Regions from separate parts of the Chryseobacterium paludis genome, predicted to be linked through region 4. Evidence: riboswitches for the same ligand, from Rfam matches in the RefSeq annotation. Region 4 holds a riboswitch; each other region holds the start of a gene.
The links. Region 4 has a riboswitch for cobalamin ahead of NG806_RS09660 (acyl-CoA thioesterase). Riboswitches for the same ligand answer to the same signal wherever they lie in the genome.
Positions count from the first base shown of each region.

Region 1: it holds a riboswitch for cobalamin, as region 4 does, so the genes downstream of both, NG806_RS20960 (TonB-dependent receptor plug domain-containing protein) here and NG806_RS09660 (acyl-CoA thioesterase) in region 4, are expected to answer to the same signal.
Region 2: it holds a riboswitch for cobalamin, as region 4 does, so the genes downstream of both, NG806_RS17565 (TonB-dependent receptor plug domain-containing protein) here and NG806_RS09660 (acyl-CoA thioesterase) in region 4, are expected to answer to the same signal.
Region 3: it holds a riboswitch for cobalamin, as region 4 does, so the genes downstream of both, prpB (methylisocitrate lyase) here and NG806_RS09660 (acyl-CoA thioesterase) in region 4, are expected to answer to the same signal.

Region 1 is NZ_CP099966.1:4,606,800-4,614,439, reverse strand. Features, by position in the region: gene NG806_RS21000 (hypothetical protein) at 1-19, opposite strand, end outside; gene NG806_RS20995 (DUF5522 domain-containing protein) at 58-240, shown strand; gene NG806_RS20990 (DUF4136 domain-containing protein) at 242-769, shown strand; gene NG806_RS20985 (endonuclease) at 970-2,769, shown strand; gene NG806_RS20980 (CCC motif membrane protein) at 2,962-3,282, opposite strand; gene NG806_RS20975 (DUF2752 domain-containing protein) at 3,303-3,593, opposite strand; gene namA (NADPH dehydrogenase NamA) at 3,624-4,676, opposite strand; gene NG806_RS20965 (cytidine deaminase) at 4,779-5,261, shown strand; cobalamin riboswitch at 5,390-5,567, shown strand; gene NG806_RS20960 (TonB-dependent receptor plug domain-containing protein) at 5,601-7,448, shown strand; gene NG806_RS20955 (YncE family protein) at 7,460-7,640, shown strand, end outside.
Region 2 is NZ_CP099966.1:3,874,499-3,882,138, reverse strand. Features, by position in the region: gene NG806_RS17575 (cell surface protein) at 1-578, opposite strand, end outside; gene NG806_RS17570 (YncE family protein) at 593-1,729, opposite strand; gene NG806_RS17565 (TonB-dependent receptor plug domain-containing protein) at 1,726-3,753, opposite strand; cobalamin riboswitch at 3,867-4,050, opposite strand; gene NG806_RS17560 (hypothetical protein) at 4,400-4,924, opposite strand; gene NG806_RS17555 (hypothetical protein) at 4,964-7,036, opposite strand; gene NG806_RS17550 (helix-turn-helix domain-containing protein) at 7,558-7,640, shown strand, end outside.
Region 3 is NZ_CP099966.1:4,711,025-4,718,664, forward strand. Features, by position in the region: gene NG806_RS21450 (acyl-CoA dehydrogenase family protein) at 1-1,032, opposite strand, end outside; gene NG806_RS21455 (hypothetical protein) at 1,235-1,753, opposite strand; gene NG806_RS21460 (aminotransferase-like domain-containing protein) at 1,889-3,304, shown strand; cobalamin riboswitch at 3,635-3,828, shown strand; gene prpB (methylisocitrate lyase) at 4,192-5,100, shown strand; gene prpC (bifunctional 2-methylcitrate synthase/citrate synthase) at 5,093-6,238, shown strand; gene NG806_RS21475 (bifunctional 2-methylcitrate dehydratase/aconitate hydratase) at 6,284-7,640, shown strand, end outside.
Region 4 is NZ_CP099966.1:2,174,309-2,181,948, reverse strand. Features, by position in the region: gene NG806_RS09680 (PspC domain-containing protein) at 1-657, opposite strand, end outside; gene NG806_RS09675 (PadR family transcriptional regulator) at 669-998, opposite strand; gene NG806_RS09670 (XAC2610-related protein) at 1,292-1,984, shown strand; gene NG806_RS09665 (HD domain-containing protein) at 1,986-2,576, shown strand; gene NG806_RS09660 (acyl-CoA thioesterase) at 2,616-2,999, opposite strand; cobalamin riboswitch at 3,116-3,293, opposite strand; gene NG806_RS09655 (hypothetical protein) at 3,349-4,146, opposite strand; gene NG806_RS09650 (hypothetical protein) at 4,307-5,296, opposite strand; gene NG806_RS09645 (endonuclease MutS2) at 5,649-7,640, opposite strand, start outside.

The DNA.
Region 1 (7,640 bases), 2.4 Mb from region 4:
TTTGGCACACAATTATCATAGTAACAAATATAAAAGTTTTTGATCAAGATTTAACTTATGGCTCATTTTGACATCAAAGAACATGAAGACTTTTACTACAATGAACAAGGGTACAAAGTTTTTACAGAAAAGTTTCATCTGAAACGAGGATATTGTTGTAAGAGTGGCTGTAGACACTGTCCTTACGGATACGATAAAAAGACCGATACATTCATTAAAAACGATAAAAAAAATAAATAAAATGAAAAAATATATTTTTATTTTGTTAGCCGCGGCTACTTTAGGATTAACTTCTTGTAGCCCATTTCAGGTACGTTCTGACTACGCCGAAACAGCAAATTTCACATCTTATAAAACTTATAAAATAAGAATTGATGACTTGAAATTGAATGATATTGATAAAGATAGAGTTCTGAATGAACTATCGAGACAATTACAAACTAAAGGTCTTTCATCAGGAGAAAATCCAGATTTAATTGTCAATGTAAAAGCCAATCACAAAAAAATAACAGATATTAACAGTACTTCTCCTTACGGAATGTGGGGATGGGGTGGTTCTTTCGGTTGGGGAATTGGAATGAGCAGAACATGGACGAGCAACTACAACGAGGGGGCTCTAATTGTTGATCTTATTGACACAAAAACCAATAAACTTGTTTGGCAGGGAATCGGTAGCGGAATTTCTGTAGATTCTCCAAAATCAAAACAAAGACAAATTCCAGAAATCATGGCGGAAATAATGAAAAATTATCCTCCACAGAGAAAATAAAATTTATTTAGATCAAAATTATATATAAAGCCAATACAGCCCTGTATTGGCTTTTTTGTGCTCAAAAACGTGGAAAAGACTCAGGAAATCTCACGAATACAGCTAAATATAGCATCTAATGCATAGCATTCAAAATTAACAATAATGTAATTTATCTTTTCGTAAAATTGTAGTAATCTTACACCCTAAATTTTATTAATATGAAAAAAATTATCTTATTTCTTGCTTTTGCAGGTGTTGCTAATGCCCAGGCTCCGTCGGGTTATTATTCTTCTGCAAATGGACTTACCGGTGCTTCTTTAAAAACGGCACTAAGCACCATCATAACAAATGGACATCAGGACAAAGGATATGGCGGATTATGGACCGCTTATAAAACAACTGATATTGATAAAACCTACGAAAACGATGGGTCTATTATGGATATCTATTCTGAAAAGCCTACTGCTGCGGATCCTTATAACTATACGGTAGTTACTAACCAATGTGGTACTTATTCAGTAGAAGGAAATTGCTACAACCGTGAGCATATTGTTCCACAAAGTTTATTTAATGAAGCTTCACCAATGGTTTCCGATGTGAATTTTATCAGAGCAACTGATGGAAAGGTAAATGGAATGAGATCTAATTATCCTTTCGGAAAAGTTGGAACAGCTACATTCACCTCTAAAAACGGTTCAAAACTAGGAAATTCTGTTTCTTCAGGATATGGTGGAACAGTTTTCGAGCCTATCGATGAATTCAAAGGTGATGTTGCCCGTATGATCTTTTATTTTGTAACACGTTATCAAAGCAAACTTTCTACTTTCTCTTCAGGTAACATGCTTGGAAATACAACTTTCCCTGGATTACAAACCTGGGAGCTTAATGTTTTATTAGCCTGGCATAATCAGGATCCTGTTTCTCAGACAGAAATCGTCAGAAACAATGCTACTTATACTTACCAGGGAAATAGAAATCCTTTTATTGATAATCCGGCTTATGTAGATCAAATTTGGGGATCTCAGCAGCCTTCAAATGATACACAGGCACCCACTACAGTTACAGGTCTTACCGTTTCAGGAAAAACATCCAGTAGTGTTTCTCTTTCATGGAGTGCATCAACAGATAATGTAGGAGTTTCTTCTTATGACGTTTATATGAATGGAAGCTTAAAAACCAATGTTAGCTCCACTTCTGCTAATATTTCAGGATTAAGTTCTTCTACCACCTATAATTTCTATGTAGTGGCTAAAGATACAGCTGGAAATACTTCTTCAAACAGTTCAACCGTTTCTGCAACAACAGAATCCGGAACCACTAATCCGCCAACTGATTGTGTAAATGAAACTTTTGAAACAATTCCTACAGGCAGCTCATCAAGTTATTCAACAAGAACGTGGACTAACAGTGGAATTACTTGGACAGCAACAGATTCCAGAACTGACCAGACAATTTCTAACAAAGCAATTACTGTGAGAGATGGTTCTTTAAAATCAAGCAGCTCAAGTAACGGTATTGGATCATTAACAGTGACAACTCAATTAAAATTCAGTGGAAGCAACGGAACATTCAATGTTCTTGTCAATGGAACGCAGGTAGGAACAATTCCTTATAGCGCAACAACTGCAACTACCACTATTAATAACATCAATGTTTCCGGTAATGTGATTGTGACATTAGAAAATAATTCAACAAGTAACAGAGTGGCTCTTGACAACCTAAACTGGACTTGTTACTCTGGAACGGGAAAGCAAAGCAAGAGCACTGCTTCCGACTTACAGATAGAATCCAGAGATTTACAAATCTACCCTAACCCAATTTCAAATCAGGAAATCTTCGTTAAAGGTGAGACTCAAAATATTAAAGTAGCGGAGATCTATAATTTACAAGGGAAAGTAATGCAGACTATTAACAGCCCTTTTAAAAACAGCAGAAACTCAATTAAAATTAAAAGTCTTGAACAGGGAATTTACATTCTAAAATTAGATAACTCTAGTTTGAAGTTTATCGTTAAATAAAAATTTAACTTAATTATAAATATAATGGCTTCTCTTTAATTAAAGAGAAGCCATTTTACTATTAAATATTATTTTAATTCTCTTTAGCTGTGCTTATTACCTTTTATTATACAATCATTCAAGAGATTATTTTTTAAATAAAAAAGACTACAATTTTCATTGCAGTCTTTTTAGTTATCATTAACTGGATATTTATTTACCCATGTTTTTTAATTGATTAATTTGATCCATATAACCGCTCCAACCCACTGTTGAAAGAACAAAGATCATGTATATTAAACTTAGAATTCCTATAATAAGACCGATAATACATAATATTCTTCCTACTTTCAAATTATCAAAATCTGAATATAAACTTGGATTTTGTTGATATAAAGCATTATCCTTATTATAAAGGTTCATTCCGATTAATCCGCAGATTACTCCAACAATTCCGTTACAGCAGCAACTTCCTAAGATTGCAACGATTCCTAATACTAATACTGTTGTTGCGTTTGGTAATTTTTGATTCATAGTTTTTTATTTTAATAATTTTAATTTATTGGTAAAGGATGTCTGTAAAAATAGGAAACTACCATGATAATTGAATTAATAATTGCTAAAAAAACTAATGCATTACCGTAATTTCTTTTTTTGTCAATAAAATTCAACCCCACAGTACATAAAAAAAGCAGTAAGGTATATACTGCAGGAAACATATGAAAGGCTTCCGAAAATTTTCCCTCAAAAACCAAAACTATTGCTCTTTGTGTACCACAACCAAAGCATTCTATTCCTAAGAATTTCTTACTTGGACAAGGCAGCATAAAATCTTCGATTTTCATTTTTGGTATTTTTACTATTATTATCTAAAATTAAGAAGAAATTTTAGCTCTGAGATATTGATGCGGAAAAAAACATTCTTCCTGCATTTCAAATGAGCCCTGAATGGCAATATATGGATTCCTCAAAATCTCTCTGGCAACAAAGATCAGATCTGCGTCTCCTTTTTGTAAAATATTTTCGGCTTGTTCCACTTTAGTGATCAAACCTACTGCTCCTGTCTTTACTCCAGCTTCATTTCTTACCCGTGAAGAGAAAGGTACCTGATAACCATCAAAAACAGATATTTTTGCTCCATGGATATTTCCACCACTGGAAACATCTACTAAATCTACATTATGATTCTTTAAAACTCTTGCCAATTCTACACTGTTATCAACACTCCATCCATTTTCAGCATATTCAGTTCCTGAGATTCTAACAAATAGGGCTACATTTTCGTTCAACTCATCATTGACTGCGTCTACAATTTCTAATAGAAATCTTATTCTGTTCTCAAAACTTCCCCCATATTCATCTGTTCTGATATTAGAAAGTGGAGATAAAAATTGATGGATCAAATAACCATGTGCCCCATGAATTTCTATGATGTCAAAACCAGCTTTAACAGCTCTTCTTGCAGCAGTCTTAAAATTTTGAACCTGTTCTTTAATTTCTTCAACAGTTAAAACATGTGGAATTCTTTCAGTCGGATGATAAGGAATTGGACTTGGAGCAAGAGTTTCCCATCCTTCCTCCATGGGAATCTGAATATTATTCCAGGTAGATCCTTTTCTTCCAGCATGCGCCAGCTGGATTCCAATCTTACTTTCAGAATTTGAATGAATGAATTCTACAATTTTCTGAAGCTTTGCCGCCTGTTCGTCATTCCAGATACCCATACATTTATTGGTAATTCTTCCACGAGGTTCAACACCCGTTGCTTCAACCATTACTAATCCTGTTCCTCCTTGGGATCTACTTCCATAGTGGACAAAATGAAAGTCATTTGCTAATCCGTTTTCACACGAATACATACACATGGGAGACATTACCCAACGGTTTTTCAGTTCAACATTTCTAAACTGTATTGGAGTATATAACATCTTTATCTATTTTGGATTTTAATATTAAATGACTGAATAAAATTGGCTTGCCTACGTGCTGAAAAAGAACTAATTTTATCCCCCCTTTTTAGGCTCCAATATATGAAAAAAGACATACAGATCGGCTATGAATACTTTAAAAATAGTAGCGAACTGAACGATATAGAAAAAAAACTTTTCGAAAGAGCGAAACTAGCTCGTGAAAATGCTTATGCCCCTTATTCTGAGTTTTTTGTTGGCTGTTCCATTTTGCTGGAAAACGGTGAAATTTTCTCTGGAAACAATCAGGAAAATGCAGCCTTTCCTTCAGGACTTTGTGCTGAGAGAACAGCTTTATTCTGGGTTGGTGCTAACTTTCCGGATCAAAAGATCAAAAAGATCTTTATCGTGGGCGGACCTAAAGAATTTTCTGAAAAGAATCCTCCTATCCCTCCATGTGGAGCGTGCAGACAAAGTTTAATGGAGTACGAAACAAAGCAAAATGAAAATATTGATCTTTATTTCTCAAGCATGAATGATGAGATTGTAAAAGTTCATTCCATTAAAGATCTACTACCTTTCTATTTTGATGCTACGTTTTTATAATCACTAAGAGTAAAATCATGAAAGTTTAAATTTGCTTATCAATATCATTTAATAACAGAATATTTCGTGATTTCTGATTTAAAAAAACACATTTTAATAGATAAAATTGGCGTTTCTTTTTAAAAACTTATCTTTGCAAAAATTTTGGTTTTCAAGCTATTGAAAATAATAGGGAATTGGGTGGAAAACCCAAACTGTCCCCGCAACTGTAAATCGCAACTATCATATTCTATAACAAACCACTGTGCAAACGGGAAGGTATAGAAAAGCGAAAGTCAGGAGACCTGCCAAAATGATAATATCAAAAATATATTGCTTTCGGAGGAAAAGTAAAATAGTATGAAAAAAACTTTAGTACTACTTTTATCGTCATCTGCCTATTTTTTTTGTCTGGGACAGGAGAAAGCAATTGACACCGTGTATATTTTTGACAACCAAATGAATAAAGTAAAGCTTTTTCATAAGGTAAATACGATTACTCCACAAGATGTGGAAAAAAACTCCACCAATCTTTCAGAGCTTCTACGTTTCCAGTCCAGCGTTTACATTAAAGAAAATGGCCGTGGTGCTGTATCTTCGCCTTCATTTAGGGGAACAACTGCACAACAGACTGCTTTTGTATGGAATGGGATTAATATTAACTCCATATTTCTTGGACAAGGAGACATTAATAATATCCCTTTATTCGGATATGATCAGATCGGAATAAAAGCAGGTGGTGGAAGTGTCATTTATGGAAGTGGTGCTATTGGAGGAAGCATTCACCTCAATAACAATTTAGGCTTTAATGATGGCTTCAAAGCATCTTTATATTCTGAGGCAGGTTCTTTTAACACCTTTAATAATTTTGCTCAAGCTGCCTATAGCAATGATAAGTTCAGTTTTAAAGTTTCGGGAAATCACTCGATCAGTCAGAATGATTATGAAGTTGAAGAGAAAAATTACCTAAACAGAAACGGGAAATATTACAATACAACATTTAATGTTGGTATATCATACAAAATTGCCAATCATCAAACCCTTTCGTGGCAAAGTCAGTTTTTTGATTCCGCTCAAAACTATCCCATTTTTGTCGAAAATGGGAACAGAACAAGATATGAGACACAAAGTACCAGAAGCTTACTTTCTTGGGACATCAATAAAAGTAAATTTTCGAATAGCCTAAAAGCAGCTTATACAGAAGAAAACTTTCAATATTTCGGCAATTATAACGCTCCAAAAACAAGTGGATCTACAGGAAAGAATTACATTTTTAAAAATGATTTTAACTATTTCATTGTTCCAAAACTGAATTTTAATGTAATTACTGAATTTCAGGTGAATAAAGGAGAAGGATATCAGCCCGTCATCCCAGGTATAAAAACAGAGGGAATTGGAAATGTAAGTAGAAATGTGGGATCTGTGGCTGGATTATTACGCTATTTCCCAACGAAAGATCTGCGTTTTGAGGCTGGAGTAAAAAAAGATTTTGTTGAAAATATAAATGCACCTCTGCTTTATTCATTTTCCGGAAAATGGGATCCTCTACAATGGTACAGCGTAGGTTTGAATATATCCAAAAACTTCAGATTTCCTACTTTCAATGAGCTGTATTGGAATCCCGGGGGAAACCTTGATTTAAAACCAGAAACATCATTCCAGATAGATATGGATCATGATTTTAAATTTGGTGCGTTTAAACTTACATTAAGCCCATATTATCTTAATATTTCAGACAATATTGTTTGGCTTCCTACAGAATACGGTTATTGGTCTCCTGTAAATATCAACAAGGTGGAATCTTATGGTTTAGAATCTCAGATTACATTTGATAAAAAATTCAATGAACACCATTTCAGATTCAATGTTGGATATACCTTTGCCAAATCAATTAACAAAGAAACTAAGAACCAGATGGTATATGTCCCACTTCATAAAGTTTTTGGAAATTTTGATTATCAGTACGATTTCTTAAAATTTTATGTTCAAGGTTTATTTAACGGTCTTACATATACCACAACCGATGAAAAAAGAGAAGACGCCCTGGATCCTTATTTTGTTTTAAACACTGGAATTTCGGCAACCATCCTAAAAAAATACATCATAGGGTTTAAAGTAAATAATTTAACCAATACTGTTTATGAAACGGTATCCTATTATCCTATGCCAAAACGAAACTACAGTATTTCAGCAACAATAAATTTTTAATTAAAAATAACATGAAAATAACTAAACTCTTACAACTTTTATTTGCTACCGTATTGCTATTCAATATTTCGTGTAGTAACAATGATGATGATACATTACCAGTAATTACTTATGAAAATGGTTTCTTAATCGCTAATGAAGGGAATTTTGGAAAGCCTAATGCAGAAGTAACTTTTGTTTCAAGAGATCTGA
Region 2 (7,640 bases), 1.7 Mb from region 4:
AAAGCATTTCCAAGGATTTTGAAATCCCGACCATTCATATTTGGTATGGTATGATCAAAGCCTAAAACTACATATCCTCCAAAACCACCTAAACTAATCATCGAGGTATTAGAACCCACCAAAGATCCTTTGGCTTTTTGAAGCATACTGCTGGAAGTATCTCCAACCATATATTCAGGAATTTCGTTGGTAAATTGTCCTACAGCAGGACGGAAATCCAATACATTGGAAACATATTTACTGTAAGAACCGGGTTCCTTATTGACGATAATTGTTGATTGATACGTTTTTACCTTTCCGTTCTGATCTATTTTTAAAGTAAGAGGGTATGTTTTAATATAGGGACTGATAAAGTCCAGCTCTGAGCCCTCAGAAATAATAGAGTCTTTAATGCTCCATGTCATTTTTCCTGAAACATTCGCGGCAATATTCAGAACATTGAAACGGTTGATCGTATAAGATTCTTCTAAACCATTAAATGGTGAATCTTCATCTCTGTCACTTTTACATGCGGTCATTCCTACCAATAGAAATACCGCCAGTACAGTTTTTAAAATTTTAAAAATATTTCTGTCCATATCTTAGATTCAGTTTATTTGTATAAAAAGGTGAAGTGTGCCGGGATATTTCCACCCTCGGTTTTCCATTTAAAATGTCCACTTTTATTAAAGCAGTAGACAAATCCTGTAGACACATAATTCCGGGCGTCTGTAATGTAAATATCTTCTGTGATCGGATTTACAGCTATTCCGTAAGGTGCTTTAATACCATCTACGTATTCCTGGTCAATAATTTTATTGGAAATGATCTGCTCGGTTTTTACATCAATAATGCCAAATGATTTAGAATAAGAGTGGGTATTGTAATTAAACTCATTCCCGTAATAATACAATTTGTCATTAACGATGGTCATTTCGCTTACTGCCACATGAAAATCTTTTTTCAGCACTCCTGTTGCAGCATCCACTAAATATAAACTTGAAGGGATGTTATAATAATCCCCTCTGGAGCTCACATATAAATCGCCGTAATTGTCTTTTTTAAGACGGTGAAGATTAATTGCCACATCCAATTTCCTGGTTTCTGTAAATGAATTGAGATCAATCACCGAAACCGTTTTATCATAATTAGGAACCATATACCCTCCCGAGTTAGCGACAAAAAGCTGATTGCCTACAATCTCCATTTCTTCAGGCTGATATCCCACTGTTACCTGTCTCTGAATGGAAAGTGAAACCGTATCAATTTCTACAACCTTTCCTTTAGGAGCATTAGGATTGATATCAACAGGTCCGGCATAACTGCTTGCATACGCTTTTCCATCTTTAAATTTGATATATCTGCAATTCTGTAACTGAATTGTTTTAATACGCTTTGCTGTTTTAGCATCTAATACCTCAATTTTATTGGAAACATTTACAATCACATAGAGTTTACTTCCATAGATCTGGATATCATTTCCAACATCACCCAACTCCTTTACGACATTGGGATTGATTTCACCATAAATATTACGTCGGTACACTCCTGTTGTATAATCAAAAAAGTCCAGCGTACATTTATTACTTCCCATATTTCCCTCATTAAGAATATAAAACCCTTTAATAGCCGTATTTTCTGGCTGTGCCAGACCTTCCTCTTTTTGCTCACGGGGAATATATTCATCTGTTCTGCAAGAAAAGAAGAAAAGAAGCAGACCGATCAGGAGGCAAAAGTTTAATTTTCTCATAATGTAAAACTTACAATTAGTTTAAAAGTTCTTCCAGGCATAGGGTAATTCAGTACCACATCATAGTATTGATTGAAAATATTGTTGACCTCCAGGCTCGCTTTAATTTGATGTGTCTGCCAGTTGAATTTTTTTTGCACCGATAGATCGTGAGTATACCAAGGCTGAACATAATTGTATTGAATATTGTTTTGCTGGCCGTCATATCGTTCCCCTACATAAACAAAACTATAATTGAAACTCCAGTCTTTGTAATCTGCCATTGTCGTAAAGTTTCCACTATGCCATGGAGTATATGGAATCTGATCCCCGAAATAGCTTTCGCTTCGATCAGAAAAATCCCGTGCCCGCTGAAAGGTATAGTTCACCTGAGGTCTTATGGTTACATTTCCAAAATTCAGATCAGCCTGTACGTGAACATCAGTTCCCAGGATCTCTACATTTCCGAGATTCAGCATTGTCCATCGGAATAAGTTTCCTGTGGGAGCTGCAATAATTTTATCATCCACCTTATTGAAGTAGCCATCTACTGTAGCATAAATACCCTTTAAAATCTGATGATGATAGGATTTCCCATAGGTAAAACCTACGTTATACTGATTTGTAAATTCAGGTTTTAGAAAAGCATTTCCAATTACCGTATAATACAGATCATTGAAAGTAGGCATCCTGAAAATTCTCTTGTAAAAAGCTCTTATGGTTATCTCCTTAGAATTAAAAGGCTGATAGGACAGAAATGCCGCTGGTGTCCATTCTGTTTTATCCGGAGATTTAGAATTTTTCTCAACTTCTTCACTTACAAAAGTACCCAGAACACTTCCTAAAAATTTGAACCGCCGCCACTGGTAAGTCGTCGCAAAAGCCATTAATGTAGTATAACGGGTAGGGTAGGAAAAATTAAACAAATTGGCATCCAGATTATTATACTGAAAATCTACACTCGCACTTATATCCCAGTTGGATGTTATAGAATACATATTGGATGAAGAAACATATACTTCACGCTGGATATAACTGTTGCGAACAGGAAAAGCCGCTTCTGTAGAAACTGTATCTGCATAAAAAGTATAATCGTAAGCAAATTTTGCTCTAAGCTGTGTTTCAAATTTCGGAAATAGTTTTTTCCTTAAACTGGCTTGAACAAAGTAGCTTTCATCCCGCAATCTTTGTCCCCGTGCACCAAAACGATTATTAACAATCGCTGCCGGAATTCCACGATCAGACAGATAACCATATCCTCTCACACTCCAGTTTCCATCTTTTAAATCCCCATGAAGACTTGTTTCAAACCTTTTTGATTTAATATCAGAATCAAATCTTTTGGCAATTGTATCATTGGCAATTTCTCCATCAGGATATTTCTTTCTATATCTAAATTTATAAACTCCGTCACTTTGTATAAATTCAGAGCTGAAGCTTGCCGATATTTTCTCAGATATTTTTTGTTCTAACCGAAATGAAGGATTAAATAAATCAATGGAACTGTTTTTAAATCTTACGACAAGATTGGTTTTTTTATTTCCTTTAAAAGTTGGGATTTTTGGCTGCAGATAAATGGAACCCGAAGAACCAAAATCTTTTGCAGGCTGAAAAATTTCACTTTTCTGCCCGTTATAAAGAGAGATTTCTTCAAGATCATCAAGAGAAAACCGCCCTAAATCCACAATCCCATTTTGAGCATTTCCCAACTGGATACCATCATAGAAAACACCAACATGCTGGCTTCCCATGCTACGGATATTGATGGTTTTCAGACCTCCGATCCCGCCATAGTCCTTAATTTGAATCCCCGCAAAATACCGGAGAGCATCTGCTACGGAATGGCTGTTAAGTCTCTCTAATTGTTCTCCCGATATTACCTGTGCCGGAAGGATCTCTTTAAAGGTCTTTTTCTGAATATGTACAGGAACAATGACCTGTTCTTTAATAGTATCCCTCGACTGAGAAAAGAAAAGCTGAGCGAATAGCACAAGAATTGTGATAATCGTTTTATTCGTTTTATAAAAAGTAAATTTTGGTTCCATTAGCTCATTGAGAATAATTTTAATGCTAATGGATATAAGAAAGCAGCAACGATATTGTACAGCTATAACTGCACAGAATCATTGTTGTCCTAAGCTTTATTCCACGAAAGCATCAAACTTTAATCTTTCCGGCAGGTCTTCTGACTTACTCTATTTTTGAAATCCTTCCCATTAAAAAAACAGTGGATATATGCTTCAAAAACTTTTGTAGAGCTTACAGCAGCGGGTCTGTTCCGGATTTACACCGGATTCCCTTTTAAGAGCTTTTTATGGCTCACCAGAATCCGGCAAAGATAGAAAATTCTGCTTAGAAACAATACGGAATCTAACAAAATGACAATCAACCACATATAAGCTAACGTTCCGTTACTATTGCAACGGAATGTTGTGTGTGATTCTGAACACAGACTGTAAGTCGGCGAACGGAGTTTGGAAGTGGGGTGAAGAATCCCGATTAAGATTTACTTTATTCATTCATTAGATTGTGATTATAGAGATTGCTCCTTTGTCGGAATGACATTCCGGAGAGAATACAGAAGCTTAAAAAAAAATCCTCTAAAGCATAACGCTCTAGAGGATTCGCTAAAAAAAATACATGATTATGAATATTGTACTATTCCTAATCACTCACAAAAATGAACAAAAATTATTTCCAAAAATTCCATACTTTGCCATCAAACATGGCAAAAGTCTTACTTCTTACGTCATAGCATATCGTTCCCGGATATGGACTTGGCATTGCCTCTACATTAGAGACATGGGGAAGGATCAATGCTTTAGTATCGGATTCCAGAACCAACGCTCCTCCTGTAGCAGCAGAAGTCGCGGCGCCTATGATCACACTGTTTACAGAGGCTGCCTGTGGGGTGGATGTGTTAAAAGTAACCGAAGCAGTATCGCCGGGATCACTGAAGTTTACCACTCCCGAACTGGTAACACCCTGTATCATCTTGTTATACATTCGTATCGTTCCCACAGAAGGAGTGGAGTTTGCCTCTGTTAATACCGGAAGGATGATCCCTTTGTTTATTCCTGTAGGAAAATCCAGGATACCGCTCCCTCTTATCGTTTCCGTTTCTACACCCATCTGAGCTCCGGCAATACCTGCTATACACAATGCCACTATAGATAAGGTTTTCTTTATATTGCTTATGCTGTTTATATTTTTCATTATTCTGCTTTTTTGTTGATTGATCTTTCCGCAGACCGATTAGTCATTACACGATTTTTCAATACATTTCCATGAGGTTCCGTTGTATAAACTGAAACAGTTTTTAGAGGTATCATAGATCAGCATTCCTGCTACAGGCTCGGTGATCTTACCGGGAACTGTTCTAGTAATTACCAGCCCGTTGAAGCCTGACTCCAGTGCGATAAAACCATTAGGAATCTTAGCCGGCCAATCCTTCTGCAAAGAACTGTACCCTGACATACCCATCTTTGTAAAAGCGGTAGGAGTCGCCGTAGAAGCCGGCTTCGTACAGGTAGTTATCACACATTCCCCTGTAATAGTAAATGTGCTTGGAGGTGAATCACAGCTATTTACCGTATCTCTATAACTAACCGTATACACTCCCGCCTTGCTTACGCTGGTAGGGTTGGCTACTTCAGCTCCCGTACTGTCCCGCCACATCGGGACCAGATTATGGGGATTAGGATTTAAAGGCACCACAAAGCTGTTCAGATTAATAGATCCGCTTCCACAAGGAACAGAAGTACGGGTAAGAACCGGGGCTACTTCGGCATGACAATTAAAGATCACTTTACTGATACTGTTATAAGTACCTGAATCTTTACCGAAATTAAGAGATATTCCCATTGCATTATCGGTAGTAGCACTAGGGTTAATCGCATTTTTAAAAGTTAGATCATCCCCTATACCATTATTCATCTTATGTTGGAAATCCGAATAATATCCACTCCATGGGGTTCCTGAAACATATTGGAAAGCCTCATAAGAACCTTTCTTTTGTACACCCACCGTATAATAGGGTGCCTGGCCGGTTACAAATCCCGGACCAAAATCCCCTCCATCCAGAGCGGTATCCAAGCCGTGTGCCACTTTTACCAGCTCTGTGTTACCAGCAGGGATCTCTACTTCATAATCTACCGTCATAAATGTTTCAGGACTTCTGTAATAATAATATACATTCAGAAAATAATCCAGACCATTTTTAGTGGCCTTGAGACGTATCTTATTACGCTCAATACCATTGGTATCCGGACCCGTATCGCTCTGGCACGTATTTGAAACAATTGTAAGGCGACCTCCGTCTGTAAACCCAAAAGAGGCTTTCAATGTACCGGTCGTATATTGAGTCCCCCCGATTCCCAGCACAAGACCATGCGCCGTATAAAGAGCAGGCGCTGAATAGGGCTTAGAAGTTCCGTAAAATAATCTGTCATCAGGCCCAAATATCTGTCCCGTTCCATTTTTTACGACCTGGATATTCCCGGCACCAGTCATAATAATACGAAGCCCGTCTGTCTCTTTTGTTCCGCCACTATTATTAAGCGTAGTTCGTCCCATACATAATGTAGTGCAACTATTACCATCCCGTGTAAAAGTATACACCTGGTTTGTGGCCGGTCTATTGAGATCTGAAGATTGAACCGATGAGGCCGTAGGAGATGATGAAGCATTATCCAGCCATCTCTTATTGTTATTATGAGTGCCATAGAAAAGACCTATAGTCACTTTTGGGGAGGTACTTGATGCTAATTCCTGTTTATAAATATATTGTATCACATTCGTTCCTTCATACAGCTTTACCTGAAAAGAAATATTTCTATTGGGAACACTAGAACCATACCGCTTCCAGTTTCTCCATTCCATGGTAAAAATCCTGTTGGGAGCGGTACCGGAAGTAGCATAGCTCGCTGTGCCCTGACGACCATCCAAATCAGCCCAAAAGGGAGCTAAAAATTTTCTGGAGGATGGCGGCTCAATACTATTACTAAAACCTGGGTTTCCACCTTCAAATGATAATGTTCCATGAGAACTGGCATATACCTGGGTATAATCCTGACAGCCAAATTTAAAGCTAAAACCGATAGGCAATGCTCCGCTATATCCGCTATCAACCTGGATACTGCTTACCCCTGTTCCTCCTGTAAGATAGGTGAAGTTTCCTGATGATGCAGAAAAGGCATAGGGAGTAGTAGTAATTAGAACCGAACTTTGTGATTCTATCTGGGCTTTAAACCCAGCCGGAAATATCAGGAGTAAGAGGGTCAGTATTGCAACGAAGCAACTGACCTTCTTCTGAAGATTTTCTTTCATTTTGTTTGTGTTTTAAGTCCGCAAAACTAGATGTTTATATGATCATCAGAAAACATTTAATCAGCTATTAATATGCTATACATAACTGATTTGCAGTACATTATACTGATATATTAAAAATAATTGATATAGTACCAGAGAAAATATTTTAGATTTTTTTCAATAGAACAGTACGAATTAGAATCATTCAGACTACCTGGTAAAATTTGTTCGTAGAAATACACTGCCTGGAGAAATCTGACAAGTTTGCTTTTCAGGTAAAAAAGCAGATTTAAAACCGCAAAGAAAGATACCTTACCATTTCCTTAACCTCAAAGTTTTTTTAAACATTTAATCTATTTTAAGTGCTGGAATACTGCATAAGAAGAACACAGAAGTTTTTTAAAAAAATCTCTGATTCTATAAACTTCAATAGCGAAACATCTTTTTGCTAAATTAAACCCGATCACATGATCCTCAGGAAGTCTATTTTTTCTACATAAGTTAAATTTTTTTTTTGCACATTTGTAAAAATATCTGAGATGCAAAAAGAAAAATTACGTGCCCTAAGAAAGAAAAGAGGCCATACCCAACAGGAGATCGCTGATCTGCTTGCAACAGATGT
Region 3 (7,640 bases), 2.5 Mb from region 4:
TATTTGAGCGGATTCCTGCATCATATCAGTGACCAGAGCTTTCATACTGTTGGCATGAATACCACTTCCGGAAACATCATTATCAATGCCGCTTATTTTACAGCTTTTTGCACACATTGCAGAGCAAAGGGTAAAAAATGACTGCATTTTTGACAGCTGATACTGAACCTGATCCAGACAAAAAAGGTTAGAAGTTCCTACGATCCTATCTTTGCAGTGTTGGGTAGCCTCATCCAGCATTCTTTTCAGAAAACCCATTCCCATTCCTGGAAACTGAAACCGACTGCGGTGCAAAGTATCTAACATTATTTTTAAGCCCGTAGATTCCGGAATAAGCTTATAATGTTCCGGAACTTTAATATCAATCTTATTAAGGCCATAAGGAATCATGTATAATCCAGCATTGTCATAATATTCAAGAACCTGAATATTCTGATCTTTTTGATGAGTGTCTGCAATAAAGAAATCAACATCTCTTGACAATTTTCCTTCAGCATTTAAATTTCGTGAAGTAATCAGCCAGTAATCCGCCATTCCTGTTAATCCCTGCCAATGTTTTGTTCCTTTTACATGATAATAATCTCCTATCAGCTCATTCTGTGTCCTCATATTGAGTGCATCACTTCCATAATCAGGCTCTGTGATCATTAATCCTCCCATCGCCTTATGATTTAAAAAATCGTTGAAAACAGGGCCTTTTGCGGATTCACTGCCATATTTTGCCAGAGGCTCAAGAAAAAGGGCGATGTTGATTCCAAATGTTAAGGACAGAGAGAGTGATTCATAAGATGCAGCCGATAGGACTCCCAGACATTCTTTTACGTGTAATCCCCGTCCTCCAAATTCTTCCGGAATTGCAACAGAGAGTGGTTTTAAATTCATGATCTCCTTCCATACATTAGGAGGTAGACCCCGCGAAAGGCTAAGCTGATCTATATTTTCTTCCTGAAAAAGTGTATTTAATGAAGTTTTGAAATGGTCAAGAAATTCCGGGTATGTTTTTTGGGGTTTATCAAAAGCGAATCCATTCATAGTAGTATTGAAGTTTAAATGCTGCACGCCATCTATACAACAATATCATAAAGCGAAGCGAATGGCAACAGAACTTAAAAATCAAAATATCGGCAGCTCCACGTATATTTATGTAAGGTACAATTAATTAAATGGTTCTATTTAAACTGGGTGTGAATTATTCTTTTTTTAACGAAGTTCATCACACTGCCCTGAGACTGCTTTAAGTTTTCTTTATATCCAATTCGTAAATATGGCCAGGAAGGGAAAATGCTTTTAAAATGATATTTTCTTTAAAAATAAATCCATGATCCTTTAAAAATGAAATAATAGGGCTATTTTCAGCAATACTGATCCATATACTATCGGTAAATGTAATAGCTGATCTGCTTTTGCTCCATAATGACTGTCTTACCTCGGGTTGATCATATTCCGGAAGTATGGCAAAATCTATAATCTCCGTCATTCTTTTTCCTTCAGAAGAGCCGGAATAAGTGGAGCCACTTTTAAAAAGGCAGTAGCCAACGGGTTCATTGTCCGCAAATACCATGATAAGCTGAGTTGACAGATCGTTTAAAATATTGATCATTTTTCTATACTCAACATGTTCGCTAAGGTATTCTTCTATTTTTTCCGGTGAAATATTTTCGTGATAGGCATTTCTGATATAAGGTCTCATAACGGCAAAGAGATTGTCGATCCCCTGATCTGATCCTACTGTGAATTTTGAAATGATCTCCATTTAGATTCTTTTTTTATTCAAAGCTACAGGATTATTAAACTAAAATGTGGGTACAGTTCGCGACAATTGAGTCGGTACAGTTTATTATTTTATGCCAGTACATTTGTACATTTGTTCTGAAAAAGATGAATCCTTATGCAGACGTACAGATATGAGATTTTTACTTCTATCATTGAAAACAAAATAAAAAAAGGAATATTAAAACCGGGAACCCGATTACCTTCGGTCAGGGAAATTAAGGCGGACTATCATTTAAGTATAAGCTCCATTCAAAGCGGTTATGATCTTTTGGTTATTAAAGGATTGGTTAAAAACGTTCCTCGTTCCGGGTATTATGTCGCTTCGGATGTGCATCAAAGCATTTCTGAGCCTTTATTAGAACCATATGCTGTCGCGAAAAATGGGGCTTTCAATAAAAATATTGCGTTGACCTCTGTCAGAAATAAACCTTCTGAATATAGCTCTTTTAATGCAGCAACCCCAACCGATCTGTTGATACCACAAAAGCTTATTTTAAGAAAGATGCAGGAAGTCATTCGTGAAAAAGGAGCTTCTCTTCTTCGCTATTATCCATCCAATGGTCTACCAGAATTGAGGAGTCAGATAGCTGACAGAGCCTTACAATATGGATGTAGATTCAATCCTGAAGAATTGATCATCACAGATGGTGCATTGCAGGCACTTTATATTGCTTTGGCAAGTGTTACCAATGCGGGTGATCTTATTGCTGTTGAAAGCCCATGTGTTTTTTCTGTTCTGGAGGTGATCACTAATCTTAAGCTTAAAGTCCTGGAAATCCCTATTCATGGTGAAGACGGATTTGACACAGAATATTTGAAAAAGGTTTCTGCTGCCAATGATATCAAAGCACTTGTTGTTACCCCAAATTTCCATAATCCAACAGGGAGGTTAATGACTGATAATACCAAAAAGGAGCTGTTATCCATTGCCATGGATCATCAGTTTCCGATCATTGAAAATGATCTGTATGGAGATCTTTATTTTGGTGATGAACGTCCTTCCAGCATACGCAATTTTGATGAATATGGCTGGGTGATGACCTTTTCTTCTTTTTCTAAAACATTGGCACCGGGTATTCGTCTCGGTTGGTTACATTCAGGGAGGTACCATGCAAAGGCAGAGAGGCTGAGGTTTTCTCTGGGAAGATCGGTAGCTCCAATATATCAGGAGTTATTGCTTAAATTACTTGAAGATCACAGCTATAGTAAGCATTTACGTTCGTTTCGTAAACAATTGTATGATCAGGCTAGAGATGTTTTACAGGCGTTACGTACTTCTTTTCCAGAGGGTTCATATTTTGAGGATCCGCAAGGGGGATACAGCATTTGGGGAAGCTTATCAAAAGCAGTTGATATGAAGATGTTTTATAGGTATTGCGATGACCAGAGGATTTTATTTACCCCAGGAGAAATCTTTAGTTTGACAGATCAGTTTAGTCATCATTTTCGGATTGTTTTTGCTGACCGTATTACTTCTCACAGTTTAATATCTTTGAAAAATGCAGGCGAGAAAGTTAAAGAGCTTTTATAGCTGTTTTTTGCAATATAGTATACTTTTAACCTGACTTTTTTCAAAATGAAACAGGAAGAGGTGATTATGAATTTTAGTTTTCTCTCAATTCGCATGAGATCTTTTTTGATATTTATAGCATATGTTTTTTCTAAAAAACGTCCTTAGCATTCCTTTTCGACAATTTATTTTTATATGATTTTTGTCATTTAGTTATTTTTTTAAAATTTTGAATTACTTTTAATTGTCATATTTACAGGCTGTTGTAAAATCCTAACGCTTGTTCGTGAATTAATATATTAACGTTTCAATAAAATAGTTATATTTACCACCAAGGAGTTCATTTAAACTTCTTTATCAACCGAAACTGGTTACACTTAGCTGTGAATTAAAAGGGAATCGTGTGTAAATCACGAACTGTCGCGCAACTGTAAGTAACACTCAAAAGGTTTTTATCAATCAAGGTCCACTGTTCGCTCTTGTGAATGGGAAGGACGATAAAAATCGTTACAAGTCAGGAGACCTGCCTATTTCGAATTGACGATGCTTTCGCGATCTGAAGCTTATAGTCAGGTATGATACGTTTTGATAATCGTGCACAACTTTTTCTGGGTACATTATCATAATTTAGAGATAGTTTGTAGTATTAGCTTTTAAAGTTATGCTGTATCTATAACTCTGGCGTATCACCCCTTTCCATAATTTTCTCTCTTACAAAGTATTGTGAAGTTTATCACCCTCTTTTTATAATGATTTATAAACATTAAAAAGATGATTGTATACCCATTCAGCCGTTCGCTAAGGTTTATAGGTCGTTTGATTAATTTAACAGAATTTAAAAAAGATAATTTTTTAAATTGTTGATGGTATGTGAGTTAAATACATTAAAACGAACAATAATATTAAAGATGAGTAAAAATGTTAGTTTAGAGTCTGCCGGATTACGGTTTCGGGAGGCGATGCAAAAAGAAAGTCCTCTTCAGATTGTAGGAGCGATCAATGCTAATCATGCATTGTTGGCACAGCAGGCAGGTTTCAATGCCATTTATCTTTCAGGAGGAGGGGTTGCTGCAGGTTCTTTAGGAGTTCCCGATCTGGGAATAACAACCCTTGAAGATGTATTAATCGATATTCAACGGATAACCAACGTATGTGATCTGCCATTATTGGTGGACGTGGATACGGGCTTTGGTCCTTCAGCATTTAATGTGGCAAGAACTGTAAAATCCTTAATTAAAGCTGGAGCTGGGGCTTTACATATTGAAGATCAGGTAGGAGCAAAACGTTGTGGACACCGTCCTGGTAAAGAAGTAGTGAGTAAAGATGAAATGGTAGACCGCTTAAAAGCTGCGGTTGATGCAAGGACAGATGAAAATTTCGTTATCGGAGCAAGAACAGATGCTTTTGCGAATGAAGGATTAGAAAGAACATTGGAAAGAGCAGTTGCTTACAAAGAAGCCGGGGCAGATTTTATATTTGCGGAAGCTGTTCCTGATTTAAGCTATTACCAAAAATTTGTCGATGCAACAGGTATTCCCGTATTAGCCAATATCACCGAATTTGGAATGATCAGAATGTACACTGTTGATGAACTTAAAAGTGCTGGAGTAGGTTTGATTTTATATCCACTTTCGGCCTTCCGTGCAGCGAATAAAGCTGCTCAGAATGTTTATGAACATATCCGAAAGGATGGCACTCAGGTTAATGTACTTGATACTATGCAAACCCGCGACGAGCTTTACAAAAGTATCGGCTATCACGACTATGAACAAAAATTAAATAACCTATTTCAAAAGAACAAAAATATCAATGAATAATGAACCTATTTTTAAGCCCAAAAAAAGCGTAGCGCTTTCGGGTGTAACAGCTGGTAATACTGCTCTCTGCAGTGTTGGTAAAAGCGGAAATGATCTCCATTACAGAGGTTATGATATTTTGGATCTTGCGGAAAAAGCACAATTTGAAGAGGTAGCTTACCTTCTTATTTATGGACAATTACCAACAGCAGCTCAATTAAAAAACTATAAAGCCAAATTAAAATCATTGAGAGGACTGCCTCACTCTGTAAGAAATATCTTAAAAAGTATTCCGGCAGCTGCACACCCGATGGATGTCATGCGTTCAATGGTTTCAGCGATTGGAAGCATTCAGCCTGAAAAAGATGATCATAATGTAGCAGGAGCAAGAGATATTGCTGACAAATTATTGGCATCATTCAGTTCCGGGCTTTTATATTGGTATCACTATACTCATAATGGGAAAGAGATTGATGTAGAAACTGATGATGATACTATTGGTGGACATTTCCTGCACTTGTTGCATGGTAAAAAGGCTCCTGATTCTTGGGTAAAAGCAATGGAAGTATCCCTTAATCTCTATGCCGAGCATGAATTTAATGCTTCTACTTTTACTGCTCGTGTTATTGCTGGTACATCTTCAGATTTCTATTCCTGTATAACAGGAGCAATCGGAGCATTAAGAGGCCCTAAGCATGGCGGTGCTAATGAAGTTGCTTTTGAGATCCAAAGCCGTTATAATTCTCCTGATGAAGCGGAAGAAGATATTAAAAAACGGATTGCCAACAAGGAAGTAATTATTGGATTCGGACATCCGGTCTACACCATATCAGATCCAAGAAATGTAGTGATAAAAAAAGTAGCTAAAGAACTTTCCGAAGAAGCTGGAGATATGTTGCTTTATAATATTGCAGAAAGATTGGAAAAAATCATGTGGGACGAAAAGAAAATGTTCCCTAATCTGGATTGGTTTTCAGCGGTATCTTACCATTTAATGGGAGTTCCCACCTTAATGTTCACTCCATTATTTGTCGTTTCGAGGGTAACAGGATGGAGTGCTCATATCATCGAGCAGAGACAGGATGGAAAAATTATTCGTCCAAGTGCCAATTATACAGGGCCTGAAAACAAAGATTTCGTTCCTATTGGAAGCAGATAATAAATTCAATTCAAATAAATAATAATTCAAATCAAAATAATAAAGATGTCATCACACATTTCAAATGAAAGACCACAACCGGATCGTGTATTAACCGATATTGCAGATTACGTATTGAACTACGAAATTAAAAATGATTTAGCCTGGAAAACGGCTCATTACTGCCTTTTAGATACTATTGGATGTGGGCTGGAAGCTTTAACCTATCCTGCCTGTACCAAATTGTTGGGACCAATCGTAAAAGGAACTGTTGTTCCGAATGGCGCTAAGGTGCCGGGAACTCAATTTCAGTTAGATCCGGTTCAGGCTGCTTTTAATATTGGGGCCATTATTCGTTGGCTGGATTTTAATGATACCTGGTTAGCCGCAGAATGGGGGCATCCTTCAGATAACTTAGGCGGTATTTTAGCAACTGCAGACTGGTTATCAAGGACCAATATTGCGGAAGGAAAAGCACCTTTGAAAATGAAACAAGTGTTAGAGGCAATGATTATGGCTCATGAAATGCAGGGTGTTATAGCTCTTGAAAATTCATTTAACAGAGTAGGCCTTGATCATGTACTATTAGTAAAGCTTGCGTCTACTGCCGTTGTAGGGAAATTAATTGGATTAAGCCGTGATGAGTTGATCAATGCTATCTCTCTTGCCTTTGTAGATGGACAGTCTCTAAGAACCTACCGTCATGCTCCAAATACCGGAAGCCGTAAATCATGGGCTGCAGGAGATGCTACTTCAAGAGCGGTACGTTTAGCATTAATTGCTAAAACAGGAGAAATGGGATATCCTTCAGTGCTTACTGCTAAAACATGGGGATTCTATGATGTTTCATTTAAAGGAAATGAATTTAAATTTCAGCGTGAATACAGTTCTTATGTGATGGAAAACGTATTATTCAAGATTTCTTTTCCAGCAGAATTCCATTCACAGACTGCAGTAGAGGCTGCTATGACCTTGCATCATAAATTAAAAAACTTGGGTAAAACTACAGACGATATCAAAAAAATTACCATTCGTACGCATGAAGCTGCGATCCGGATTATTGATAAAAAAGGACCATTAAACAATCCTGCTGACCGTGATCATGCGATTCAGTATATGGTAGCAGTGCCACTTATTTATGGAAGGCTGACTGCAGCAGATTATGAAGATAACATTGCTTCAGACCCTAGAATTGATATACTCCGTGATAAAATAGAATGCGTTGAAGAAGTTCAATTTACTCAGGATTATCATGATCCTGAAAAACGTTCTATTGCTAATGCATTAACAGTTGAATTAAATGACGGAACTGTTTTGGATGAAATAGTGGTAGAATATCCTATCGGACATAAAAGAAGGAGAGATGAGGGTATTCCTGAGTTGATTAAAAAATATAAAGTTAATCTGGCTCGTATTTTCCCTG
Region 4 (7,640 bases):
GTTTTCGATATATATTTCTCCGACTCTCTGTGTAGATTCATTAGCAAACTGAACCAGTTTATTAGATTCGCTTTTAAGATTGTCGAAGTTCATAGGCTTTCCCTTCATTTTCAAAAAATCGGCTGCCGTCTCTGCTTTTGGAAGTACGATCCAAAGAATGATATAAAGCAATGCTATTAATGAAGAAGAAATAGCTGCTGTAAATATTCCTAAGATAAATACACCTAACCAGATCGCTCTCATGGCAGTGATATCCATTCCTACATAATGAGCTAAACCTGCGCAAACACCTGCTATTTTTTGTCTTTCAGGGTCACGGAATAATTGCTTTTTATCAGAATATTCAGCACCTGAATGGCCAGTTCTTTTAGAATTCTTTTCAGAATAATAAGCTTCTTCCTGTTCTTCGATCTTTTCAGGGGTTCCGATTTGTGCAATAACTCCTTCTACATCTGTATCGTTGATTACTTCTCGTTTTCCTAATGAATCTCTGAAGATTTCAACCATTCTTATTTCTATGTCATGCATTACCTCGTCTACTTCTGAAGCGTCCAATGTACTTCTTAGAGCATTAAGGTAATCGCTAAGCTTTATATATGCGTGTTCCTCTATTGTAAAAGAAAAACCTGCGAGTCCTATGGAGAGTGTCTTGTTCATAGCTTTGTTTTTTAATTTTTTTGAGTGATTTGGTTTACTGAATTGGTTAATTCGTTCCAGGTGTTTAAAAGTTCACTTAAAAACAGTTTACCTTTTTCTGTAATCTGGTAGTACTTTCTCGGAGGTCCTCCGGTTGATTCTTCCCATCTGTATGAAAGAAACTCTCCATTTTTTAATCTTGTTAAAAGAGGGTAGAGTGTGCCTTCTACAACATCCAGTTTTCCTTTTTTTAGTTCATCTATAAGGTCGGAAACATACATTTCACGATGATTGATAAGACTTAAAATACAGAATTCCAGAATCCCTTTTCGCATCTGCGCTTTGGTATTTTCAGTATTCATCTTAATAAGGTTTTTAATTAGTTATATTTAGAATTCAGTTCCTAGCTAGTTGAACCTATTCTTATTTTACATTACAAAGATATGTAATTAAAATGGTATTATGCAATACAAAGTAGTGAAATTTTTATTATTTATTATTTAAAATACTGATAATCAGTTTAATAAATTTTATCAAGTCTTTAAAAGAAAATTATATTTAATTAATTTAGAGGATAAATGATCCAGATTTTGACAGCTATTCTTACTTTTGTTATGAAATTTCAGTCGTATTTGTACTGAATAAAATCTATATATTGAATAAGTATATTACATTGATCAGTTTTGTCTTTTTGGGATTTCTATGTTCCGGACAGCATCATTTTGAACTTAAAACGGGATCAAATCACTATGATGCAGTGATTACGGTAAATGATTGTGACGCAGAAAAATGTAGTGGAAGCGGGATAGTAGAACTAAAAGATAAAAAAACATTACGTACTATTCAGACTTTAACCTCTGATGATCTTTACTTTTATTTGAATAAAGAGCAGCAACCAAGTGTTAATGTTATTCAATTATATGATGAGCAAAGTCCATTGATTTTTGAAGATTTTAATTTTGATGGTTCAGAAGATATTGCAATACGAAATGGGAATGAAAGCAGTTATGGTGGTCCATCCTATGATGTATATGTCTACAATTCTACAAAAAAACAATTCGTTATCAGTGATGAATTAACTACTCTTGCTTTTGAAAATCTGGGAATGTTTCAAACAGATCCTAAAAGAAAGAGATTAATTACATTTTCTAAATCCGGATGTTGCTGGCATTTAACAACAGAGTATCAGGTAATTCCGAAAAAAGGACTAGATAAAGTTTACGAGCTGGAAGAAGATGCAATGGGTGGTGAAGAATTCGTAAAAGTAACAAAGCGACAAAAGATCAATAACAAGTGGATCGTAAAATCAAAAAAATATCCGATCAAACAGTACTATAAAGAAGATTAAAATGAAAATACAAAAAGAGATCGATTTTATTTTAGCAGTAGATGCTTTAAAAAATGTGCAGAGAAGAAATTATAATGCAGATGATTCAAGACGGGAAAATACTGCTGAACACTCTTGGCAGATAATAATACTGGCACAGGTACTTTTTCCATATGCTAAAAACAGGACAGATATCGATTTGTTAAGAGTTATAAGGATGCTTTCTATCCATGATCTGGTAGAAATTGAAGCTGGTGATACATTCTTATTTGATGAGAAAGCAATGGTTGGCAAATTTGAAAGAGAGAAATTATCAGCTCAGAATATTTTTGGAATTTTAGATGAACCTTTACGTTCAGAGTTTTTCAATCTATGGTTGGAGTTTGAAGAAGAGCAGACTGCGGATGCTATTTTTGCCTGTGCAATAGACCGTATTATGCCATTTATTCTTAACTCACATACTTCGGGGAAAAGCTGGACCGAAGCAAAAGTAACCGAGAGTCAAATCAGAAATATGCTGGAAAATGCAATAAGCAGAGCTTCTGATGAAATGGGTGAAGCTTTCCAGCTTCTGCTTAATAGAAGTTTAGAGACCGAAAAAGTTTTAAAATAAAGAAAACGCAAGTCAATTTGACTTGCGTTTCTCATCTAATTATAGTATTTGAACAGGCTTTTTAAATTCATCGATAGCCACAAAAGTAAAGTCTCCCACAATAGCTCTTTCTCTTTCATAAGAATACATTTGTTCCGTGTAGATCTCTACATTTACTTTCATACTTGTTGTTCCAACATGAGAAACCGTTCCTATCAGCTCGACAATAGTTCCGGCAGGAATAGGTTTCTTAAAGTCAATTTTGTCGCTGCTTACAGTTACCACTCTTTTTCTTGCAAAACGTGTAGCAGTAATAAATGCCACTTCATCCATCAATTGCATCGCTGTACCTCCAAAAAGAGTATCATAATGATTGGTTGTGTTAGGGAAAACCGCTTTAAAGATTCTGGTTTCGGATGCTTGAATTCTTTCTTCTGTAGTCATATTTCATTATTAAATTAAAGCGAAATGAAATATATTGAAGCAAACAGAATAATAACAGGAAAGGTGAAATTCCTGAAACAATCCATCAGATCAATAAACTTCAAGCCGCGAAAGTTTCTTGTTTATAGAAAGTGGCAGGTCTCCTGACTTGTAACATCCTTATCCCTTCCCATGCTTTTGCACAGTGGTTTATTATAAAGACTTTAGTTACTTACAGTTGCGCGACAGTTCGTGATTTTCACACGATTCCCTATTAATCTGTGATTAAACAGAACCAATTCCTGTGATGAATAAGCGTTAAAACTTTTTCAATGACAAAAATAAGGATAATACAGAGAAGTATAGTGAATTATTCAGGATTTTTAAAAATAATCTGGTGAGCAACCTTTCCTTGTCTGATCGTCCAGAGCGTGGTATATCTGTTTTCCCCGGAACCGTTGATCATATAAAGAAAAATGTTATCATTGTCAATAGCAGCAACACTAATGTTATTGAAATCCATAGTCGGCTGGAACATATTTTTAATAGCTTCTCTTACAAAAACGGAACCTCTTCCAACCTGTTGTACACGGATAGACTTGATTTCTGTCATCCCTTCAGGAAGTTCTTTACTGATACCCCAAGGTTTTACTTTATCAATAGTAAGGATTGTTCCATCCGCATCTTTTTCCTGTTTCCTATAACTGGCATTGGAAGGATAGACATCAATGATAACCTTATTTCTTTGGGCAGTAGGTATTTTAGGATTGTTATTGTCAGTGAAAATAAGGGATCTTCCGTTTTTGGATTTGGACGGTGTGTATTGAGGAAGCTGATCAATAAAAGCTACACGTTCTTTATTCACCATACCTTCTTTGTCAAGATTCTCATATCTCACAAAAGGTTTTTCAGTGTCTTGCTTTTCGGGATATTTGATCCATAACCATTCTGTTTCTCCCGGAGCCGGTTTTACATAAAGAAAGACATCTCCTTTACGCATTCTGATCTTATCAACAATTTTTCTATAATTATCCTTGGCAACCCTAACATTCGCGTAACCTTCTTCAGCCTTTACCACTCCAAAAGGAATTTTTTGCTGGCCTTTTACAAAAGCTAATGAGAATAAACTGAAGGCTGATAAATAGACTGCTTTATTTACGGAAATCATTATGAAAAATTTTTGATGCATCAAATATATAAATTAAATACTTTTCGGAAGATAATTATATAACTCTAAATCCTTAATATTAGTTATTGGTTTTAGATGACCTGTAAAAAGGTTGAACTTTGTTTGAAATATTTAAAAAGACGGTTCAATATGCAGGACATTATCTTCTAATCCTATTAAAATCCAAAGTATAAAAATCGTTCAATAAAATTTTATCCAGCACGAACCCAGGATCTTTATAAATGTTCTTTTTATCAGCTTCTTCTACTAGAAAATTATTGGTTTCAATGATATTTTCGGTCTGTTCCTTCGCTTTTTTGTTTGCAACTATAAAGAATATAGATTTGAATCCCTTACCTGCAGGAAACATAGGGCCATCGCTGCTGATTCCTTTGTTTTCGGAAATTTTAGCATTTTCAAAAAGGGTTTTTCTGCCTTGTCCTTTTGAATCATCCATCAATAATAAGTCTTGATGTTTACTCACAAAGTCCCGTGGAAAAAGAAAGCTTAAAAATGGACTGGAGATTAGTTTACTAAAGAAAATACTTCCAAAAAATCTGGGTTCTGTTTCGGGATAAAACATGAAAACTTTCACATAAGTTAAATCTGCCCAGTTGTATGCTTTTAAGCCCAATAAACCGGCACAACCATTCGTAACAATACGAACTTCTTCAAGATGTTGGCCTTCATTCTTTAAAATCTCTTTAGGCATGACAGAAGTTACATAGTCTAAATCTTCCCCAAACTCTTTTTGATCTTCACTTTCAGATTTTATAAAATGAGATTTTCCAAAACCAATCCTATCCACTGCGATGATATGAAATATTTTATTGATTTCTTTATTCTTAAAATAGTCTAAAAAATATCCGGAATTCTTTCCACTGTCATGTATCAAGAAGAGGTAGGGCTTTTTCTTTCGCGTTTCCTGATTAGTGATTACATCATCATTGGCTTTATTAGTGAGATAATGAATACTGTATCCGCGTATGTTTATAGAGTCATAAACGGGAGCTTTCAGATTTTCTTTTTTAAAAATAGTATTGATATCTTCCTGTGAATAAGATGGATAGAAAAAATAGTATTTTCCCCATATAAACAGGATCCATACTAACAGAAAAGCAATTATTCCAAAGATGATTTTCTTAAACATTTTCTTTTAAAGATATAAAAAGTTGAATGAATATTGCTTTTGTTTTTCTTTATTGCAAAATAAAGGGAATTTTAATTTTATAAAATTTACTTGATATCCTATAATTGATGATTCAATATATTAGTATAATTTTTATTAAAATATTAAAAACTAATAAAATGTGCCAACCAATGTTCAGGTCTCAAGTATTACAGCAACTTCAGCCTAAAGGAGTGTATTTTATTGAATTCAAAGGAAAAGAAAATAATAATATCAGGTTAAAATTTATTAAGAAGTGAGAGAAAAGAGAAAAGAGAGTGCTTGAAGTACTCTCTTTTGTTTTTTATTAAATTTAATTTGTTGCTAAATAAGCTTAAATTCTCTCTAATTCATCGGCATTAATTGTGGTCTTAAAGGTTCCATAATTAACGATCACTTTATTTCTGGAAATTTTTTCTATAGTACCGACACTTGTACTTCCCGGAATACGGACCCGTTGTCCTATTTTCATCCATACGGCGCGGTCTACTTTACGTTTCTCCTCTATCTTTTCATTCGTTTCAGCGATCTTTTCAATAACATCTTCTTTTTTAAGCTGCTGGGTAATTTTTCTTTTTACCACTTGAAGACGTTTTGTTTCATCTTTATCAGCACCCACTTTTCGAAACTTTTCCTGCTCCAGGATCTTTACGAAATCTTTCACCACATCCTTTCGGGATTTACCTTTTACGTAACTATCAACAAAGGCCTCAATTTTATTTCCGAATTGAAGTTTGCGGTGTTCATCTTCATATAATTTTTGGAAATTGAAAAGCTTTTGCTGGAGCTGTTCGTTTAGTTTTTGCAGATTGTCACGCTTATCTTCAACTGATTCTTTTCTTTCCGCAAGGTCTGTTTTAAGTTTTTCAACCTCAAATTTTTCCTGCTGCAGTTTTACAATCGTCTTATCAAGATTTACAATATCATGTTCTACTTTTTTCTTTGCAGAATGAATGATAAATCTAGGGATCTTATTTTTTTCAGCAACCTCAAAAGTGAATGAGCTTCCCGCTTGTCCGACTTCTAATTTATACATTGGTTCCAGCGTTTCCTCATTAAACAACATCGCTGCATTTTCAGCATTGGGAAGCTGCTCTATAACCAATTTGATATTGGTATAGTGTGTTGTTATAATGGCAAAACTCTTTTTATCATAGAAAAACTCAAGGAAACTTTCTGCTAAAGCACCACCTAATTCCGGGTCAGAACCGGTTCCGAACTCATCGATCAATAAAAGAGTATTGGCATCAGACTCACGAATGATACCACCCATTTTCTTTAATCGGGATGAATACGTAGAAAGGTGATTTTCAATCGACTGATTATCTCCAATATCCGTCATGATCTTATCAAAGAAAAACATTTCAGATTTCGGATGAACAGGAACTAAAATTCCACTCTGAATCATTAATTGGAGTAATCCGACCGTTTTCAGCGTAATCGACTTTCCTCCCGCATTCGGTCCTGAAATACATATGATTCTGTTGTGTTCCGTTAAACTTAATGTCTGCGAGTGGATTATTTTGTTTTCTGCCTTATTTCTCAACCATAGCAAAGGATGGAAGGCCTCTCTTAATCTGAGTGTTTTATGGCGGTTGATCTTAGGTAAAACACCATTAATCATTTCTGAAAACTTAGCCTTCGCCCTCGTTAAGTCGAGATCAAAGATATATTTCTGATATCGCCAAAGCTGAGGTTGGAATTCTGCTAATTCAGCAGTCAGCTTTCTAAGGATCTTATCAATTTCTTTCTTCTCTTCCTCCTCATTTTCTTTAAGCTTAAAATAATGGGTTACCACACTATCCGGTTGAATATATGTGATAGAACCGGTTTTTGAAAGTCCTAAAACTCTTCCGGGAACTCTTTTTTTGTATGCTGATTTTACAGCTAAAACCCTTTGGTCTTCAATAATACTTTCTCGGATATCATCTAAAAAATCACTTTGGCCATAATTGAACAATACACGATTGAAATTTTCCTGAATTGCTTTTTTAGCTTGCTGAATTTCTGTTCGTAACGTTTTTAAAATAGGTGAAGCTTCACTTTTCACTTCCCCAAAACGATTGAAAACTTTATCAACCTTATCAATGATCTCTTTTTTAAATTCCAGAACAGAAGCATCTTCCATAAGATTAGGGAAGGTATCAGGCATGGTTGGAAAGAATTTTTGTAGCTTTCCTATTTGTTCCGTTAAAGTTTTTATTTTGATGAAAGCGCTGTTTTCCAGACGGTAATTTTCGATCAGCATTAATTTAAGCTCTACTTCAATATCTTCATATTCATCGAACGGAATAGCATTTGAACTTTCAAAACTAGAAAGATATTC